One region of the Methylobacterium sp. Leaf113 genome, then DNA from elsewhere that is predicted to be linked to it. Evidence: riboswitches for the same ligand, from Rfam matches in the RefSeq annotation. Region 1 holds a riboswitch; each other region holds the start of a gene.

Region 1 (4,419 bases):
TCTGCTGAGGAAACCAGTTTCCGTGAAAGCCAGGCGGGATCCGGTGCCCGAGGTGGACCGCGGCGATAGGCGCCGCCTCGAACGCATGAGCGTCGAGGATGATGAAGTCGGTCGAGTCGCTCACCGTGTCGATGACGAGCCCGACGAGCCAGCCCTCGTCTTCGCTAGCCTCCGGCCTCGCGGGGACAAACACGAACTCTCCCGGGACGCGGTCGGGACCGAACTCGTGCACGCGCCGCTCCCCCGTCGTCAGGTCGTGCTTGTAGAGTTGCGTCGCACCAATGAGTTGGGTGTTGCCGTCTGCCGGGACTGAGCCCGTGTAGACGTAGCGGTGTAATTGCCCGAAGCGTCGCTCGTCGATCCGGGGAAACTCCTGTGCCGCGGGATCGATCACCTGCCGCTCGACCCGTTCCGTCGCCGGGTCGGCGATCCAGCGCTCCAATTGGCCCGGCGTGTCGAGACCGCCAGCGGCCGAGGCGAACACACTCTCGTAGGCTACGACGTCGAGGACCACGCGCCCATCAGCGTCGTCGTAGGCGTTGGCAACGTGGAAGGCGAAGCACGGATCGACGGCGCACCAGACTATGTCGGCGGCCGTGCCGTACCGCGGCAGCAGGCCGACGCGGGCACGGTGGGCGGGATTCCAGCGGAACGGGAAGCGGTGACCAGCCAGCACTGCCCGCATCGAAAAGGTGACGGGCAGGTCCAGCACCACGACGAAGCGCATCGTGATCGCGCAATCGTGGATGCAGGGGCCGTGCTCGACCGGAATCGCTACATCACGCACGACCCGGCCCGTGGGCGAGATGACGACGTGGCGCACGCTGTCCCAGACGCGGCCGTCATAGGCGATGGCATGTGTCTCACCGGTCGCCGGGTCGCGATGCGGATGTCCAGTGAAGGAGCCAGCGAGGGTGTCATCGAACGTGTCGTAGCGCTGCGTCTCCAAATCCTCGGACAGCGCGACGGGGAAACTGCCGGCCTCGACCACGGCCAAGGTGCGGCCGCCGATCGCGACGACGTTGGTGTTAACAGTGTCGTCGCCGCGGCGCGGCCCAGGGGCAGCGGGCCGGCCGAGCGCTGAGGACGCCGCACGCGAACCGATCCAGCGGTTGCGGTACCACAAGGCTTTTCCGTCCTCGATGCAGAGACCGTGCACCATGCCGTCGCCCAGGAACCAGTCGTGGCCGCGCGTTGTCGGGCAGGCAGGGTTGGCGCCCATCTTGAGGTAGCGGCCGTCGAGCCCCACCGGGATCGTTCCAGTCACGCGCAGATCCCGCAGGGTCAGCTCCTCGCGCATTGGCGCATGGACGCCAACCACAAAGGGGTGCTGCGTTCCTGGCAGGCGCAGCCGATTACAGGCCGCCACCAGCGCGACAATGCCCTCGGCGGTGGCATGCAGGCTGGACGCGATCAAGTTCGGCATCGGGCGCTGGCTCGGGGCGATCGGAGGGAGAGCGAGGGCCCTCGTAATCGAGGCGCCCCGATTCACCGGGAAAGGGAGACATTTCTGTTCGCCTGAGAAGACTGGGCGATCTTATCGATAATGTATCCAATCGCGTCTGGCCACGTGACGAAATCGAATCGTTACGTCGACGGCTCGGTCAGCCAAACGCTTGGACGCCTCCTACAACCGGCTCAATGGCCGCTTTTGAGTTTGCCATCGACGAGCTTCTACGGCTTGGTTGGGTCGGGACCCGTCCGTCCGCTCTACGACTGGGTTGGGTGGAATGCGGTCCGGCTGCTTTCGATCGGAAGACGTCCTTAAGCGCCCTATCGTAGAGGCCATCGGGCATCGGCCAGTTGCACCACTGGGCGCAGGCTGCCTAACCTCCCACCGCAGATGGACCAAAGCCTCCGCTCCTGAACACCGCAGACAGTCCCAAATCATCTGAAGACGCACAACCATCCAGAACCATATCGATGCAATGTTACAATGTTGCGGAAAATGGCGTTCCCTCGATTGACTATGCGGCAGCGCCCGGCGAATGTCTGACCGTCAAGGTTCCTGCGGGTCGTCGGCTCGCGGGCTAAGAGGGAATTCGGGGTGCTCGCAGGAGTGCTTCCGAAGCTGCCCCCGCAACTGTCAGCGGCGAGCCCTTTCCGTTCATGGTCACTGGTGCGTCGCACCGGGAAGGCCGAGGCGAGGGCAATGACCCGCGAGCCAGGAGACCTGCCTTGCACCACGATACGTCTCTCGGGCGGGGTGTCCCGGCGGAGCGCATGAGCGGACTCGGCTGCTGACGCGGCCGATCCCGTGAGGGCACCCGCTCGGCCGTCGCTCGACAACCTTGAGCGCACTGGTGCCTTTTTGTCCCAACCTGCCGACCTCGAAGGCCCCGATCCTGAACCTGCCCGTTCCGGCGAAGCGTCGTCGGACGTCGGGGCATCGAGGATCGCACTACGCGCTTGCCGCAATCCTCTCGGCAGCTGCGCCTTCCTTGGAGGCCCGGGCGCAGGAGGCCGTCACGCTGGAGGAGCTCTCCGTGGAAGGGGCTGGCGGAGGTGCCCCGGCCGTCGCTGGTGCTGGTCCCAACTCAGGTATCGGCCTGATCGGTCCGACCCCGGGTTACCGGGACGACCGGGCTGTGAGCAGCACGAAGACCGACACGCCCCAGCGCGACGTGCCCCAGGTCGTCACCGTCGCACCGCGGGAGGTCATCACGGATCTGGCCGCCACCCGGGTCGACCGGGTCTTCAACTATACGCCCGGTGTCGCCCAGCAGAACAATTTCGGCGGCCTGACGGTGTTCAGCTACGCCATCCGCGGCACGACGACCTCGGAACTCTACCGTAACGGCTTCCCGATCAACCGGGGCTCGCCGCCGCCGCCTGACACCCAGAACGTCGAGCGGATCGAGGTCCTGAAGGGTCCCGGCGGCGGCCTGTTCGGGCGCAGCGACCCGGGCGGCCTCGTCAATTTCGTCACCAAGCAGCCGACCGCCGAGCGCTTCGTCGAGATGGGCGGCCTGTGGGGCTCGTTCGAGCAGTTCCGCGGCACGGTGGATGCCGGCGGCGCCCTGAACGAGGACGGCACGCTCCTCTACCGCTTCAACTTCGCGGGCGGACGCCAGAACAGCTTTCGCGATTTCGTCGATGGCGACCGGCTCCTCGTCGCGCCCGTCGTAAGTTGGCAGATCACGCCGGACACGAAAATCACCGTCGAAACCGAGTTCCTGCGCAACCGCGTCGTCTTCGACCGGGGCGTGATCGCGATCAACAAGCAACTGGGATTCCTGCCAATCTCCCGCTTCCTCGGTGAGCCGGGGCAGAGCACCGATCAGAGTTCGGACACGATGCAGGTGCGCGTCGAGCATCGCTTCAACGCCGATTGGCAGATGCGGCTGGCCACCCACTTCAACACCGGCTCGCTGGTCGGGGAATCGGCGGAGGTCCGTGGCCTCGCCGCTGACAACCGCACGGTTCTGCGCGACCGGAACTTTCGCGATTACCGCTGGGATACCGCCATCGGCCAGGCCGAGGTGGTGGGGCGCTTCACCACCGGTGATCTGGGCCATACCGTGCTTCTCGGCTTCGAGCGGGAGAGCACCGACAGCCGCGTGGTCTACGACCGCTCGAACTTCCGCCAGAGCCCCTACAGCCTCGACATCTACGATCCGCGCTACGGCCAGGCCCTGCCGCCGCTGACCATCCGGCGCAACAACCTGGAGCGGGTCACCAATACCGCCCTCTACGCCCAGGACCAGATCGCGCTCAGTCCGGAGTGGAAAGCCCTGCTCGGGGTCCGGTTCGACTTCTTCGAGCAATCCTTCCGCGAGCGCACAACGGCGACGCAGACGGAACAATCCCGGGTGGCGACGACACCGCGCGCCGGCCTCGTCTACCAGCCCCTGCCGGAGCTCTCGCTCTACACCAATGTCGGCACCAGCTTCCGGCCCAATATCGGCCCCGACGCCTTCGCGGTAGCTCGCTCCGTGCCGTTCGAGCCCGAGACCGGCATCGGCTACGAAGTCGGTGCCAAGCTCGATGTGTTCGGCGGCGCGCTCGGCCTGACGGCAGCGGCCTTCCGCATCGAGCGGCAGAACGTGCTCACGGCCGACCCCAACAACAGCGGCTTCTCGTTGGCAGCGGGCCGCGTGCGCAGCCAGGGCTTAGAACTGACCGCCGCCGGCCAGATCACCCCCGAGATCAAGGTTCTGGCGGGTTACGTCTATGCCGACGCGGTGGTGACCAAGGACAACGTGCTTCCCGTGGGCGCACCGCTCATCAACATCCCGCGCCACTCGGGCAGCCTGCTTGCCGTGCACGAGGTGCAGGCGGGCCCCTGGAAGGGGCTAGGCCTCGGCGGCGGCGTGCGCGGCGTCGGCGAACGCGCCGGGGACGCGGCAGGCTCCGGCTTCGTGCTCCCGGCCTACATCGCGGTCGATGCCCTGGCCTATTACCGCTACGAGAACATGC
Region 2 (4,419 bases), on a different contig from region 1:
GGGAAGGGGGCTTCTTCGCCATCTCCGAGGCATCGAGCGTCTGCCAGCGCTCGTCGAAGGTCGGAGCCCCGAAGGTCGCCGGATCGATCTTGCCGGGCAGCGGACCGGCTTGCGCCAGGACGGTGCCGGCAAGCGTCGCGGCGACGAGACAGGCGAAGCGTTGGAACATCACAGTATCCTCGAAACGATGCCGGACCACTGACGCCGACGGGCCTCCGCCCCCATCCTTGATAGGGCGCCGCAAGGGTCCGAGCCAGTGCAGGGAGGCCTATGGCCGGCGCAGGGGTGCCACGACGACGTCACAACGCGGCGATCTCATGGCGCCAGCGGGATCGCGCATTCTCCCGTTTCTTCGGAAGGACAGCGACAGCGTCGCATCGCAAAGATCCCGGCAGGGACATCGCGGGCGCGGCTTCAGAAGCGCCCCGCGAGGGTCAGACGAAACGCGGTGGGCTCGACCGGATGGACATGCCGGTCGGCCACGCCCGCGGGGCCTTCGCCGCTCAGGCGCGAGGTGTAGAAGTAAGCGATCTGGTCCGCCCTGGCGTTGGTCAGGTTCAAGACGTCGAGGGACAGGCTGATTCCGTCGTCGAAGGCGTAGCCGATCCGTCCGTTCAGGAGAGCCGTCGCTTTCGAGCGCACCGAATTGTCCTCGATCAGCGGACGCGGCCCGAAGTAGCGAAAGCGCATCGAACCGAACCAGCCGGGACCCGCACCGAAGGTGAATCCGGCCGACGCGATGGTGGTCGGTGCCTCCGGCACCCGGTTGCCGATCGGGTCCCGGTCCGAGAAGCGGGCGTTGGTGACCGTCAGGTCGCCCTCCAGGGAGAGCCAAGGCGTCACCGCGTAGCGGTTGGTCCACTCGATGCCGAATCGGCGGGTGGGGCGGCTCGGCTCGGTGGTGCCGCTGTCGCCCTGGAACAGGTTCTCGGAGGCGAAATCGAGTTGGAACAGGGCGACGGCGGTCTCGAGCCCGGCGATGCTGCGGTTGCGCAGGCCGATCTCCGAGCCGGTCGAGGGCACGAGGAAGGGCGAGCGGCTGATGTTGAAGAGCGGGCTCGTCGGATCGACCGTGGCGGTTACGCCGCGGGCGTCGTTGGAGTGGAAGCCGCCGCCGTAATTCACGAACAGCTCGGTCTCGAACCACGGACCGAGCACGAGGCCGAGCTTCGGGTTGACGATGCCGTCCCGTGCCGTGCCGGAATTGGCCGGCGTGTCCGAGCGGACATCGGCGGTGAACCCGTCGGCCCGGACACCGACGCTGGTGCGCAGCCAATCGGTCCAGCGCACCCGGTTCTCGACGTAGAGGGCGGCGCTCGCCTCCAGCACCCGGTCGTCCAGCACCGTCGAGCGGACCTGCCGCGCGGTGGTGTTGAACAGGCCGACGCGGATCGAGTCCGTGCGGGTCTGAAGCCCTATCTCGGTCTCCATCGGCAACCCGAAGAGATCGCCCTGGACCGTGTGGCTGATCTCGCCGCCGCCCAGCACCCGGCTGTCGCGCTGGCGGAACTGGTCGCCGCTGACCGGATCGTTGAGAAAATACGTGAAGTCGTTGAACAGGTTCATCCCATAGCGGATGACGTAGGCGTTCGCCCGGGTGATGCCGGCGTCGCTCGTCCGGCTCCAGCGTCCAGAGAGCGAGAAACGGCCGGTGTCGCCGCCATCCGTGGGGTTCAGGGCGCCGAAGCGGCCGATGATCCCCTCCGCGACGGCGCGCTCCGGGATCTGGTTGGTGGCGTTCCACCGGGCCCAGTAGGCCATGCCCGTCAGGGCGAAGCCGTCCAGGGCCGTGCCCTGGCTGTAGCGGACGACGCCGTTGAGCTTGGCCAGACGGTCCGGCACGTCCCAGGGGCCGTCATAGGTCTGGGCCTCGCCCGCCACCAGAAGGGTGCCCTGCCCGAGCGGTGCCGACGCGATGGTGAGCGCCCGCTTGTAGCCGAAGCTGCCGAAGGAGGTCAGGGCGAGGTTGCGGTCGGTCTTGTCGAGATAGTCGATCCGCACCGAACCGGCCGAGGCGAAGTCGCCATCGCGCACGAAGTAGGGACCCTTGTGGAACTCCACCGCGCCGACGAGTTCCGGGATCAGGAAGTTGAGGTCGGCATAGCCCTGTCCGTGGGCGTGGGTCCGCATGTTGACCGGCATGCCGTCGATCGACAGCGCGATATCGGTGCCGTGGTCGAGATTGAACCCGCGCAGGAAGAACTGGTTGGCCTTCCCCTCCCCGGAATGCTGGGTGACGATGAGACCGGGCACGCTTTCCAGCACCTCTCCCGGTCGGGTGATCGGGCGGCTGTTGATCTGCGCACCCGATATCACCCCCGCGCTCGCCGCATCGACGGGCCTGAGACCGCCGCCGATGCCGGTGACGCCGCCGACGAAGCCCGCCTGCGCGACCGGTCCGGTTCCGGGCGGCGCCGATGCCTCCGCCGTGACCGAGAGTTCAGCCAGGTTCGCCTCGGCCGCCTGGCCAAAGACCGGCCGGATCTGCGCGCCGTAAGGCACCAGGCCGGCGCAGGAGACCAGAAGGAGCGTTCGGTAGGGGGGCCGTGACGGAGCGGGCGACATGAAACCTCGGGCGACGTCTGTGGCACGTCACCGCGACGAGGTCGGTCCGTTCGCCGCGTGCGAACGCCCCGACACCCACCAGGACACCCCGCCCGATGCGTTTCGCGTGTGACCACGATGGACGGCAGGTCTCCTGGCTCGCGGGTCACCGCCCTCTCATCGTCTTCCCAGGTGCCGGGGCACCCAGTGACGTGTTGATGATGGGCTCGCCGCTTACAGTTGCGGGGGCAGCCGCGGCGTTGGGCTCTCGCCCGCACCGCGTTCCCTTTTGATCCTCGATCCGAGGAACCGTCCGAGGCCAGAAGACCAGAGGAAGCCCGACAGCGTCAATCGAACGCGCGGGAAATCGGCGTCCTGTGCTCCCTGTGCGACAGCCCGGGCCGAGCCCAGCGCCGGGGGGTCGGGGACAGGCCGGGTGAAGGCTGGATGGGCGGCCGCCCCTCCGATCAGAGCGGGCGATCCCGATCCTGGTCCGGGCTCCAGCTTCGCAGCGGCGAGGGTCCGATCTGGCGTTCGGCGCGGGGCGCCGGCTCGTCCTCGAGCCAGGTGCGGGGGCCATTGGCATTGCCCCGGACGACGTCACCGGCGACGATCGCGTGTCCGGAGGCGACCGCCACGATCAATTGGGTGGCGTAGGCCCTCGGACCGCTGCCCTTGAGGGACATGCCGGGTCCGCCCGGACGGAGCTTGCTGCCGAGCGCGCCCCAGAGGGGCGGTGTCTTGATCCGGCGCAAACCAAAGCCCTGGTCGATCAAGCCAGCGGCCGCCTCGATCTGGCCGTTGAGGAGAAGCAGGCCCGGCCGCGTCAGGCGGAAGGCATAGCTGCCTTCGTCGTCCTCCTCGACGAGGTTCACCAGCTTCAACGACAGGGCCTGACAGGCCGTGTCGACGTTGTCGCGGGTGAACTCGGCGTCGACGGCCAGCGGCCTCAGGGCTTGGCCCGAAATCCGGCAGGAAACCCGTTGGAGGAAGAAGCGACGTCTGGAAATCTGGCTCAGGCCCCATCCAAGCGCGATCGCGCGACGTGGGGCGATCATCCGCCGGACAGCATGGCGCCCGGAGGTTTCGGTCTGGTTGAGACGGTCCGCGAGTTTCGGTGGCGGAATGCACGCCGTGGTTGACGATCCAGTGCCCGGCCCGATCCCGCGGGGACCCCGGTCTCGGTCACCGAGGCGGCGCGGGCGCTCGCCCCCGCGATCGGCCGATCGATGCCGGCCCTCTTGCTGTTCGCCCGTCACCGCCCTCTGTGAGCGGTCATCACCGCCGGGAGACATCGGACATGACGAAGCTGTTCATCGCCAACATCAGGACCGCCGAGGGACCGAAACCGCTGGTGACCGTGCGGGCCGCCGCCGAGGGCGAAGCCAGGCTGTTTCTCGAAGCCGCCTATCCGGACGACGAGATCCTCGACGTGGCGGAGCCGAGCGGCTGGGCCAGCGACGCCGACACCGGCAGCGCGGCGGGCGACATCCGCGAGCATGCCGGCGTGCAGTGGCAGGCGCCCTCCAGCCATTCCGGCTGAGATTCAGCGCCGCCGGTTGAACTCGGCGCTTGCCAGCGCCAATCGTGCCGTGACCATTGCCGACCATGCCGATCCGTCGCGAGCATCGCTTCTTCTATCCGATCGACTGGCCCGAGCTGTCGGCCGTCATCCGGTTCACTCGCGCGCGGGGTCGGTGCGAGTCCTGCGGACGGCCGCATGGCCGGCGGGTCTTCCATCTCGGCGATGGGCGCTGGTGGGACGACGATGCCAGCGCATGGCGCGATGGGGCAGGGCGGTTCGTCTGCCTCGCGGTCGGGATCGATGACGTGCTGGGAACCGTGCGGACGACGCGCGTGGTCCTGGCGACGGCC
Region 3 (4,419 bases), on a different contig from region 1:
CTTCGACCTGCCCGAGGGCAGTGCGGCGACCTACTGGTTTCATCCGCATCCGCACGGCCTCACCGCCGAACAGGTCTATCGCGGCCTCGCCGGGCTCTTCCTGGTCAAGCCGAAATCCGATCCGATTCCGGCCGCCTATGGCGACACGGTCCTGATGCTGACCGATCTCCGGATCGCGGCGGACGGGACGATGCCGCCCAGCACGATGGTCGACCTGATGAACGGTCGCGTCGGCGACCACGTGCTCGTCAACGGCCAGAGCAATCCGGTGATGACGGTGGCGCCGGGCGAGAAGCGCCGCCTCCGGCTCGTCAACGCGACCAACGCGCGCTACCTGCGCCTGCGCTTCGCGGGCGCCCGCATGACCCTGATCGGCACCGATGGCGGCCTTGTCGAGGCGCCGGTCGCCGTCGACGAGGTGCTGCTCACCCCGGCCGAGCGGGTGGAACTCATCGTCTCCTTCGATCAGCCCGGCCCGGCCAAACTGACCACGCTCGCCTACGAGCGCGGCTGGATGGGACCGGGGGAGCCAAAGGAGGCGGGTAAGGTCCTGCTGACCGCGAACGTGGCGGGACGACCGGCGACGCCGCCACCGCCGCTGCCGAAGATGCTGCGGGCGATCGCCCCGCTCCAGGCCCCGGTCGTCACCCGCCGCTTCGTGCTGACGGAGGACATGGGCTCCATGGATCACGGTGCCATGCCGGGCATGGATCACGGCGGAACCGCGAAAGGCGGTGCCGCCGCCAAGCCGCCCGGCAGCCACGACATGAAGTTCCTGATCAACAACAAGAGCTTCGACATGACCCGCATCGACGAGGTCTCGAAGGTCGGTCAGGTCGAACAATGGGACATCGTCAACCAGTCGGACATGGATCACCCGTTCCATGTCCACGGAACCCAGTTCCAGATCGTCGCCTACGAGAAGGACGGACAGGTCAGGACCCCGGGCTATCGCGCCTGGAAGGACACCGTGAACGTCGTGCCCGGCGAGACGGTCCGGCTCCTGCTGCGCCAGGACCAGCCGGGGCCGCGCATGTACCATTGCCACATTCTCGAGCACGAGGAACTCGGCATGATGGGCGTGCTCGACGTCCGATCCTGACGGTTTTCCGTCTCGGCAGGCGGCACGCGCCTCACCGCGGGCCTCGTCGGCCTAACCTCGCCCGAAGGCGAGCCATGCCGGCCTCACCGGGTGGTCGTGTCGGCCCCCGGCGGCGTCTCCGAGGCGGTCCGGTCGGCGGCCGGCTTGCGGCGGGCCTGCTCGGCGCGGAGTTCCCGCTCGGCCATCAGCCAGAACTCGACCTCGAAGCCTTCGGGACGGTGGTTGCGCTCCCAGATCTCGTGGGCGCGCTCGCGGACCCGTTCGAACGTGATCCCATCCTCGGACATCGTGCTTCTGCTCCTTCGTGACCGGCGATCGCAGGTGCGACCCCCGCCGCGGGGCCAACGCTCCCGGGGGCGAATCGTCCCCGTCGATTGACGCCGGCGCCGGAAACCGCCTAGCTTCGGCGCGACGGTTCCTCGGATCGAGGATCAAAAGGGAACGCGGTGCGGGGCTCTGCCCCAACGCCGCGGCTGCCCCCGCAACTGTAAGCGGCGAGCCCATCATCAACACGTCACTGGGGGTTGCAAGCCTCTGGGAAGACGATGAGAGGGCGGTGACCCGCGAGCCAGGAGACCTGCCGTCAGTCGTGGTCACACGCGAAACGCATCGGGCGGGGTGTCCTGGTGGGTGTCGGGGCGTTCGCATGCGGCGAACGGACCGACCTCGTCGCGGTGACGTGCCACTCCGCGCGACCCGTCGCGTCAGCCGTCCCGTCGATGCCCGTCTGCGCCCGCGCGTCCCGCTCCCGTCCGCCTCGTCCGATCGCCCCGCGCGGTCCGGAGACGGCTGGCTTGCGGACAACGTCGCGTCCGGCACCACTCAGCGATTGTAACATTATAACATTCGCTTTAGCAGAGGTGGCTCGTCGGCCCTGGCCGATGCCCGCGCCCCTTCCCGGTTGTTCCATGTCCCTCGCCCAAATCCCGTCCCGATCCCCACGCGCCCGACGCGCTCGGCAGGGCCACGTCTTGCCCCTGATATCCTTGCCCCCGATATCCCGGCCTCCGATATTCCGGCCCCTCACATCCTGGCCGCTCGCGGCCCTGCTCGGCGGCCTGCTGCCGATGCCGGCCGACGCCGCGCCCGGCGAATCCCACTCGGCCGTCACCCTGGAGACCCTGGAGGTCGCGGGCTCCGGGCGCGGCGGCCCGCCGCCCGCCGAGGGGCTGAACCTGCGCAGCTCGAGCCGCAGCGCCAGCCGCCTCGGCCTGACGCCCCTGGAAACCCCCGCCAGCGTCGACGTGATCGCGGGGGAGACCACGCGCCTGCGCGGCCAGAACACGGTGGCGGAGGCCGTCACCCAGAACGCCACCGGCATCACCACGGTGGCGGCCCCCGGCAACGGCAACGGCGCCTTCACGGCCCGGGGCTTCGCCGGCCCGAACTCGATCCAGCAGCTCTACGACGGCACCCGCCTGTTCGTCGGGGCGGGCACCGTCACCTTCCCGTTCGACACCTGGAACGTCGAGCGCATCGAGGTGCTGCGTGGGCCGGCCTCCGTGCTCTACGGCGACGGCGCCATCGGCGGCGTGATCAACGTCGTGACCAAGAAGCCGGTCTTCACGCCCCTCAACGTGGCGCGCGCGGCCGTCGGCTCGGACGGTTTGGCGCGCTTGGCCCTCGATTCCGGCGGTCCCATCGGGGAGGCGCTCGCCTACCGCCTCAACATCAGCGGCAACCGCGCCGCAGGCTGGATCGCGCCGGACGGCGACTTCCGCAATCTCGCGGTCTCGGGCGCCCTGACCCTGCAGGCGAATCCGGACCTCGCCATCACCCTGAGCCATGATTTCGGCTACCAGGAGCCGGCCCGCTACTGGGGCACGCCGCTCATCGACGGGCGCATCCGCGACGCCATCCGGTTCAACAACTACAACGTCAGCGACGCCCAGATCCTCTGGACCGACAACTGGACGCAGCTGCGAGCGGAGTGGACGCCGAGCGCCGACATCACGATCCGCAACACCGCCTACCGGCTCCAGAGCCGGCGCCAGTGGCGGGACGTCGAGCAATACGCCTTCAACCGCGACACCGGGCGGATCGACCGCTCGGACTATCTCGAAATCTACCACAGCCAGGAGCAGATCGGGAATCGCCTCGACGCGACGATCCGGGGCACAGTGTTCGGATTCCGCAACGAATTCCTGGCCGGGTTCGACGTCAACGCCATCGCGTTCCGGCACACCAACAACTTCAGCTCCGAGGGCGGCGGCCTCACCACCAGCGTCGATCCCTTCGCCTATGACCCGGGTCTGTTCCCGGCCAATGGCCGCGCCACTCCGGCCTACGCCACCAACACGCGCCAGGCCTCGGTCTTCGCCGAGAACCGCCTGATCCTGTCCGATCAGCTCTCGCTGCTGGCCGGCATGCGCTACGACGCGCCGGTGCTGCACCGGACCAACCTCGTCACGGGCGCCGCCTTCGAGCAGGATTTCCAGGCGCTCAGCTACCGCTTCGGCGCCGTCTACAACCCGACCCCCCTGCTGGCGCTCTACGCCCAATACGCCACCGCCACCGATCCGGTCGGCAGCCTGATCTCGCTGTCGCAGAATCTGTCCGGTTTGAAGCTCTCCACCGGCGAGCAGGTGGAGGTCGGCGCCAAGGGCGTCGCCTGGAACGGCCGGGCCGAGTGGACCCTGGCCGGCTACCGCATCGTCAAGGACAATCCGATCACGCGGGTGCCGGGCGAGGCGGCGCTCGCGACCCAGGTCGGGCAGCAATCCTCCCTCGGCGTCGAGGCGGCCCTGAGCCTGCACCTGTTCGAGGCCTGGCGCATCGACGCCAACGTGGCCCTGCTTCACGCCCAGTACGACGCCTTCAACCAAAGGGTCGGGAGCGCAGTGGTCTCCTATGCCGGACGCCAGCCCATCGACGTGCCGGAGCGCGTCGGCAATCTCTGGGTCAATTGGGCCTTCGCCCCCGCCTGGGAGGCCCGGATCGGCCTGCAGCACGTGGGCGAGACCTTCAGCGACTTCGGCAACCAGGCGCAGCGCCCGGCCTACACCCTGGTCAATGCCGGTCTCGACCATCAGGTCACGCCGTCCTCGCGGCTGTCCCTGCGAGCCTACAACCTCTTCGACGAGATCTACGCGATCAGCGGCAACGCGGTGAACGGGGTCGGCACCAACTGGCTGCTCGGCCGCCCGCGCTCCTTCGAGGTGGCCTACAGCGTGCGGTTCTGATGCGGGCGCCTTCGACGCGGGCGCTCCTGAAGCCCGTCAAGCGCTGGCTGATCCTCGGCCATCGCTGGCTCGGCATCGTCACCGGGCTGTTCCTCGCCGCCTGGGTGCTGTCGGGGCTGGTGATGCTCTACGTGG
Region 4 (4,419 bases), on a different contig from region 1:
GATCATCGCCGCGTCCTCGGCGTCGATCACCGCTTTCGTGCCGACGAGGCTGGCGATGACGCCGCCCCGGTCGATGTCGCCGAGCAGGATCACCGGCGTGCCGGTGGCCCGGGCGAACCCCATATTGGCGATGTCCCCGCGCCGCAGATTGACCTCCGAGGCCGAGCCCGCGCCCTCCACCACCACGAGGTCGGCCTGGGCCTTCAGATGCGAAAAGCTCTCCAGCACCGCACCGAGGAGACGCGGTTTCCAGGCCTGGTAGTCGCGCGCCTTGGCGGTGCCGACCATGCGGCCCTGGACGACGACCTGACTCCCGGTCTCGCTCTGGGGCTTCAGCAGCACCGGGTTCATGTGCACCGACGGCGCCACCCCGGCCGCGCGGGCCTGCAGCGCCTGCGCCCGCCCGATCTCGCCGCCATCGGCGGTGACGGCGGCGTTGTTCGACATGTTCTGCGGCTTGAACGGCCGCACGCTCAGCCCCCGCCGCGCGAAGACCCGGCACAGACCGGCGACGATCAGCGACTTTCCGACATCCGAGCCGGTGCCCTGGATCATGATGGCGCGGGTCATCGGGCAAGGACCTGTCAGCGTCGATGGCGCCGCATCGGAAGCGGAGGCCATCATTCAGGGGCGAAGATGCTGCGTGGCCTTCTGCTGCTGATCGAGCACGCTGGCAATCAGGGCGTCGCATTGCGGCTTCGCGCCCTTGCAGACGGCGCTCAACTGAATGTCGATCCGATCGCCCGTTTGAACGACCTGACGGCAGATGAAGGCCGGGAACTGCCCGGATTTCGGCTTGGCGAAGGTCCAGAGGATCAGGCGGCGCGGTTCCTCCGCGGCGATGAAGTCCGGCGTATCGAGCACGACGCGGCCACCCGCGCGGGTGATGTCACCGACCATCTGATCGATCGAGGCAGCCTCGTACCCGCACAGCGGGGCCGCGCTCGCGGACGACAAGGCGAACACGCTCAGAGCCGGCAACCACGGAATCACGCCCCGCATCTCCTGATTGAAACCCAGGGAACAGCGCAGGTTTCGCGCCCTCGATCAACAGGACGTTGCGCTTTCGGGTCGCCCCGTCGACAGACATCCGTTCCTAGAATTCGATGCCCACCTGGGCTTTCACCCCGGCGGCGAAGTGGTGCTTCACGGAGCCCATTTCGGTGACGAGATCGGCGGCCTCGATCAGGGCCGGCTTGGCATTGCGGCCGGTGACGATGACGTGGAGGTCAGGCCGGCGCGCCCGGAAGGCCGCCACCACGGCATCGAGGTCCAGGTAATCGTAGCGCAACGCGATGTTGAGCTCGTCCAGCACCACGAGGCGGATCGTCGGATCCGCCATCAGGTCGAGGGCCTTGGCCCAGGCGTGCTCGGCGGCGGCGATGTCGCGGGCCTTGTCCTGGGTCTCCCAGGTGAAACCCTCGCCGAGGGTGTGCCAGTCGATCCGGTCCCCGAAGACCTGGAGCGCGTGCTTCTCGCCCGTGTCCCAGGCGCCCTTGATGAACTGGACCACGCCGACGCGCCAGCCATGGCCCAGCGCCCGCAGCATCAGCCCGAGGGCCGCCGTGGTCTTGCCCTTGCCGGGACCGGTGTTGACGATGAGAAGCCCCTTCTCGATCGTCTTGCCGGCGACCTCGGCGTCCTGCACCGCCTTGCGCTTCTCCATCTTTTCGCGATGGCGTTCGGCGTCGTTCACGGCGTCCGTCATGGGGTGGCTCCAGCTTGGGGTTTCACGATCAGGGGCAGGCCCGCCACCAGGAAGACGACGTGGTCGGCCTGTCGCGCGAGGCGCTGGTGCAGCCGCCCGGCGGCATCGCGAAACCGGCGGGCCAGCGCATTGTCCGGCACGATGCCGAGCCCGACCTCGTTGCCGACCAGCACCACCGGGCCGGGCGCCGCCGCGCAGGCCGCCAACAGCGCGGCGGTGGCGGCCTCCACGTCGGCCTCGGCCAGGATCAGGTTGGTGAGCCAGAGGGTGAGGCAATCGACCAGCACCGGCCCGGGCGCAGCGGCCACCGCCCCGGCCAGGTCCATCGGCACGTCGCGGGTGATCCAGTCGGCCGAGCGGCGCTCCCGGTGGAGCGCGATGCGGTCGCGCATCTCGTCGTCCCAGGCCTGCGCCGTGGCGAGGTACAGCCAGGGGGCGGGACAGGCCTCGATCAGCCCCTCCGCGTGGGCGCTCTTGCCGGAGCGCGCGCCGCCGAGCACGAGAGTCAGTCTGGGAGGGAGGTTCGGCATGGGCCTCCTGTGCCCGAAATCGAGCCCTCGGGTCAAAGGCCGGAATCCGATCCGGGCCGCGTTGTCAGCGCGACGGCAACCGCGTAGAAGCGTGGATCGGACGGTGCCCCGGCGACGGGGTGAAAAGGGAATGCGGTGAGGGGGCGACCCTGAAACCGCAGCTGCCCCCGCAACTGTGAGCGGAGACGGGACTGCCATCGGCCACTGGAGCGATCCGGGAAGGCGGCAGGACCAGCGACCCGCGAGCCAGGAGACCTGCCGCCGAGAGTGGACCTGCCATCGAGCGTGGACCTTCCGTCCACCCGATCGATCCGTGACGGCCGCCGGCGGGGCGGCCAGGAGATGAACCGATGTCGACCAACACCCTCGTCCTGACCGGCACCCGCACCAACGAGCGTCTCGGCGCCGTGCTCTTCGCCGCCTTCCTCGGCCTCGGCCTCGTGTTCATGGCGGGCTTCGCCCCCGCGATGGCGCTGCACAATGCGGCGCACGACTTCCGCCACAGCCAGAATTTCCCCTGCCACTGAGCGCCTCCGCTTAAGGCAGACACCCCCATGATCATCCGGCTCGTGTCGGCGGCCCTGGTCGCCGGCTTCCTCGCGGCTGTGGTCGCGACGGGCCTGCAGCTCGCGCTCACCTCGCCGCTCATCATCGCGGCCGAGCGCTACGAGACGCAGGCCTCGGCAGATCCCGCACGCCTGTCGCCCGCCTCCCTGGTCGTGCGCGTCCACGGCGGTCACGATCACGGCACCAAGGACCCCTCGGTCGCGGGCGGCGAGGTCGCGCCCGACTGGCAGCCCGGCCCCGGCCTGCCGCGCATGGCCTTCACGGCGCTGGCCACCCTGGTGGGCGGCGTCGGCTACGCGCTGCTGCTCGGCGCCGTGCTGCTCGCCTGCAACCGCGAGCCAAGCCCCGAAACCGGCCTGCGCTTCGCCATCGGGGGGTTCCTCGCGGTGGCCCTGGCACCGGCTCTCGGGCTGGCGCCGGAACTGCCCGGCATGGCGGCGGCGCCGCTCGCCGACCGCCAGTTCTGGTGGGTGATGACGGCGCTCGCCACCGCCATGGGGCTGTACCTCATCGCGATCCGGCGCGCGCCGATCACCATCGCGGGGGGCATCGTGCTCCTGGTCGCCCCCCATCTCGCGGGCGCGCCGGAGACCAGCCACGCCGCCTCGAACCTGCCGGCGGCCTACGCGGCGCAGTTCGCCGCACGCTCGCTCGGCATCGCCTTCGTGTTCTGGGCCGTGATCGGGCTGGCCTATGGCTGGGCCTGGGGATTGTTCGGCAAGGCCCGGACGGCCCATGCCTGACCAGTCGACTGACCCGTTGCTGGATCAAGGACCCAAAGACCTGCGTCAGACGGACAGCGCCGCCGTCACGCTCTACGTCTGCGCCACCTGCCGGGCGGCCGGGGACGTCTCCGAGCCACGCGCCGGGGCGCGCCTGCTCGCCGCCCTCCAGGAGGCGGTGAGCGCGGGCGGTCATCCGGGCATCACGGTCGAGAGCGTCGAGTGCCTCTCGGTGTGCAAGCGGCCCTGCACGGTGGCGGTCGCGTCGCAGGGGCGCTGGACCTACGTCTACGGCGATCTCGATCCGGTCGCCTCGGCCGGCACCATCCTGGACGGCGTCGCGCTCTATGCCGAGACGCCGGACGGCATCGTACCGTGGAAGGCCCGGCCGCAGGAATTCCGCAAGGGCGTCGTCGCCCGTATTCCGCCGTTCTCGCCGCCGCTCCCGCCCACATTCCCGCCGCCCGTCGCGGCGCCCCCCCATCCGGACGCCGCCGAATGACCCTTGTCGCCAAGATTCCCTGCACGATCGTCACGGGCTTCCTCGGAGCCGGCAAGACCACGCTGGTGCGCCACCTCGTCGAGAACGCCAACGGCCGCCGCCTCGCGATCATCGTCAACGAGTTCGGCGATATCGGCTTCGACGGCTCGTTCCTGGCGGCCTGCGGCATCGAGGGCTGCGGCGACGAGGACATCGTCGAACTGGCCAACGGCTGCATCTGCTGCACCGTGGCCGACGATTTCGTGCCGGCCCTGAACAAGCTCCTCGACCGGGCCGATCCGCCCGAGCACATCCTGATCGAGACCTCGGGCCTCGCCCTGCCGAAGCCCCTTGTCCAGGCGTTCCAGTGGCCGGCCATCCGCTCGCGGGTGACGGTGGACGGCGTGGTCG

Evidence for each region. Region 1 has a riboswitch for cobalamin ahead of ASF60_RS03620 (TonB-dependent siderophore receptor). Riboswitches for the same ligand answer to the same signal wherever they lie in the genome.
Region 2: another riboswitch for cobalamin. It lies ahead of ASF60_RS14120 (TonB-dependent receptor); the one in region 1 lies ahead of ASF60_RS03620 (TonB-dependent siderophore receptor).
Region 3: another riboswitch for cobalamin. It lies ahead of ASF60_RS07915 (TonB-dependent receptor); the one in region 1 lies ahead of ASF60_RS03620 (TonB-dependent siderophore receptor).
Region 4: another riboswitch for cobalamin. It lies ahead of ASF60_RS01310 (CbtB domain-containing protein); the one in region 1 lies ahead of ASF60_RS03620 (TonB-dependent siderophore receptor).

The regions. Positions count from the first base shown of each region.
Region 1 covers NZ_LMNJ01000003.1:469-4,887, forward strand. The annotation lists gene ASF60_RS03615 (8'-apo-carotenoid 13,14-cleaving dioxygenase) at 1-1,426, opposite strand, end outside; cobalamin riboswitch at 1,986-2,195, shown strand; gene ASF60_RS03620 (TonB-dependent siderophore receptor) at 2,352-4,419, shown strand, end outside.
Region 2 covers NZ_LMNJ01000023.1:21,603-26,021, reverse strand. The annotation lists gene ASF60_RS14125 (glycoside hydrolase family 16 protein) at 1-169, opposite strand, end outside; gene ASF60_RS14120 (TonB-dependent receptor) at 415-2,565, opposite strand; cobalamin riboswitch at 2,672-2,873, opposite strand; gene ASF60_RS14115 (hypothetical protein) at 3,012-3,602, opposite strand; gene ASF60_RS14110 (hypothetical protein) at 3,845-4,087, shown strand; gene ASF60_RS14105 (hypothetical protein) at 4,153-4,419, shown strand, end outside.
Region 3 covers NZ_LMNJ01000009.1:24,128-28,546, forward strand. The annotation lists gene ASF60_RS07905 (multicopper oxidase family protein) at 1-1,102, shown strand, start outside; gene ASF60_RS07910 (DUF2934 domain-containing protein) at 1,186-1,389, opposite strand; cobalamin riboswitch at 1,498-1,701, shown strand; gene ASF60_RS07915 (TonB-dependent receptor) at 2,170-4,284, shown strand; gene ASF60_RS07920 (PepSY domain-containing protein) at 4,284-4,419, shown strand, end outside.
Region 4 covers NZ_LMNJ01000001.1:279,336-283,754, reverse strand. The annotation lists gene ASF60_RS01330 (cobyric acid synthase) at 1-570, opposite strand, end outside; gene ASF60_RS01325 (hypothetical protein) at 625-993, opposite strand; gene cobO (cob(I)yrinic acid a,c-diamide adenosyltransferase) at 1,097-1,708, opposite strand; gene cobU (bifunctional adenosylcobinamide kinase/adenosylcobinamide-phosphate guanylyltransferase) at 1,705-2,238, opposite strand; cobalamin riboswitch at 2,323-2,515, shown strand; gene ASF60_RS01310 (CbtB domain-containing protein) at 2,589-2,765, shown strand; gene ASF60_RS01305 (CbtA family protein) at 2,793-3,548, shown strand; gene ASF60_RS01300 (DUF1636 family protein) at 3,541-4,029, shown strand; gene cobW (cobalamin biosynthesis protein CobW) at 4,026-4,419, shown strand, end outside.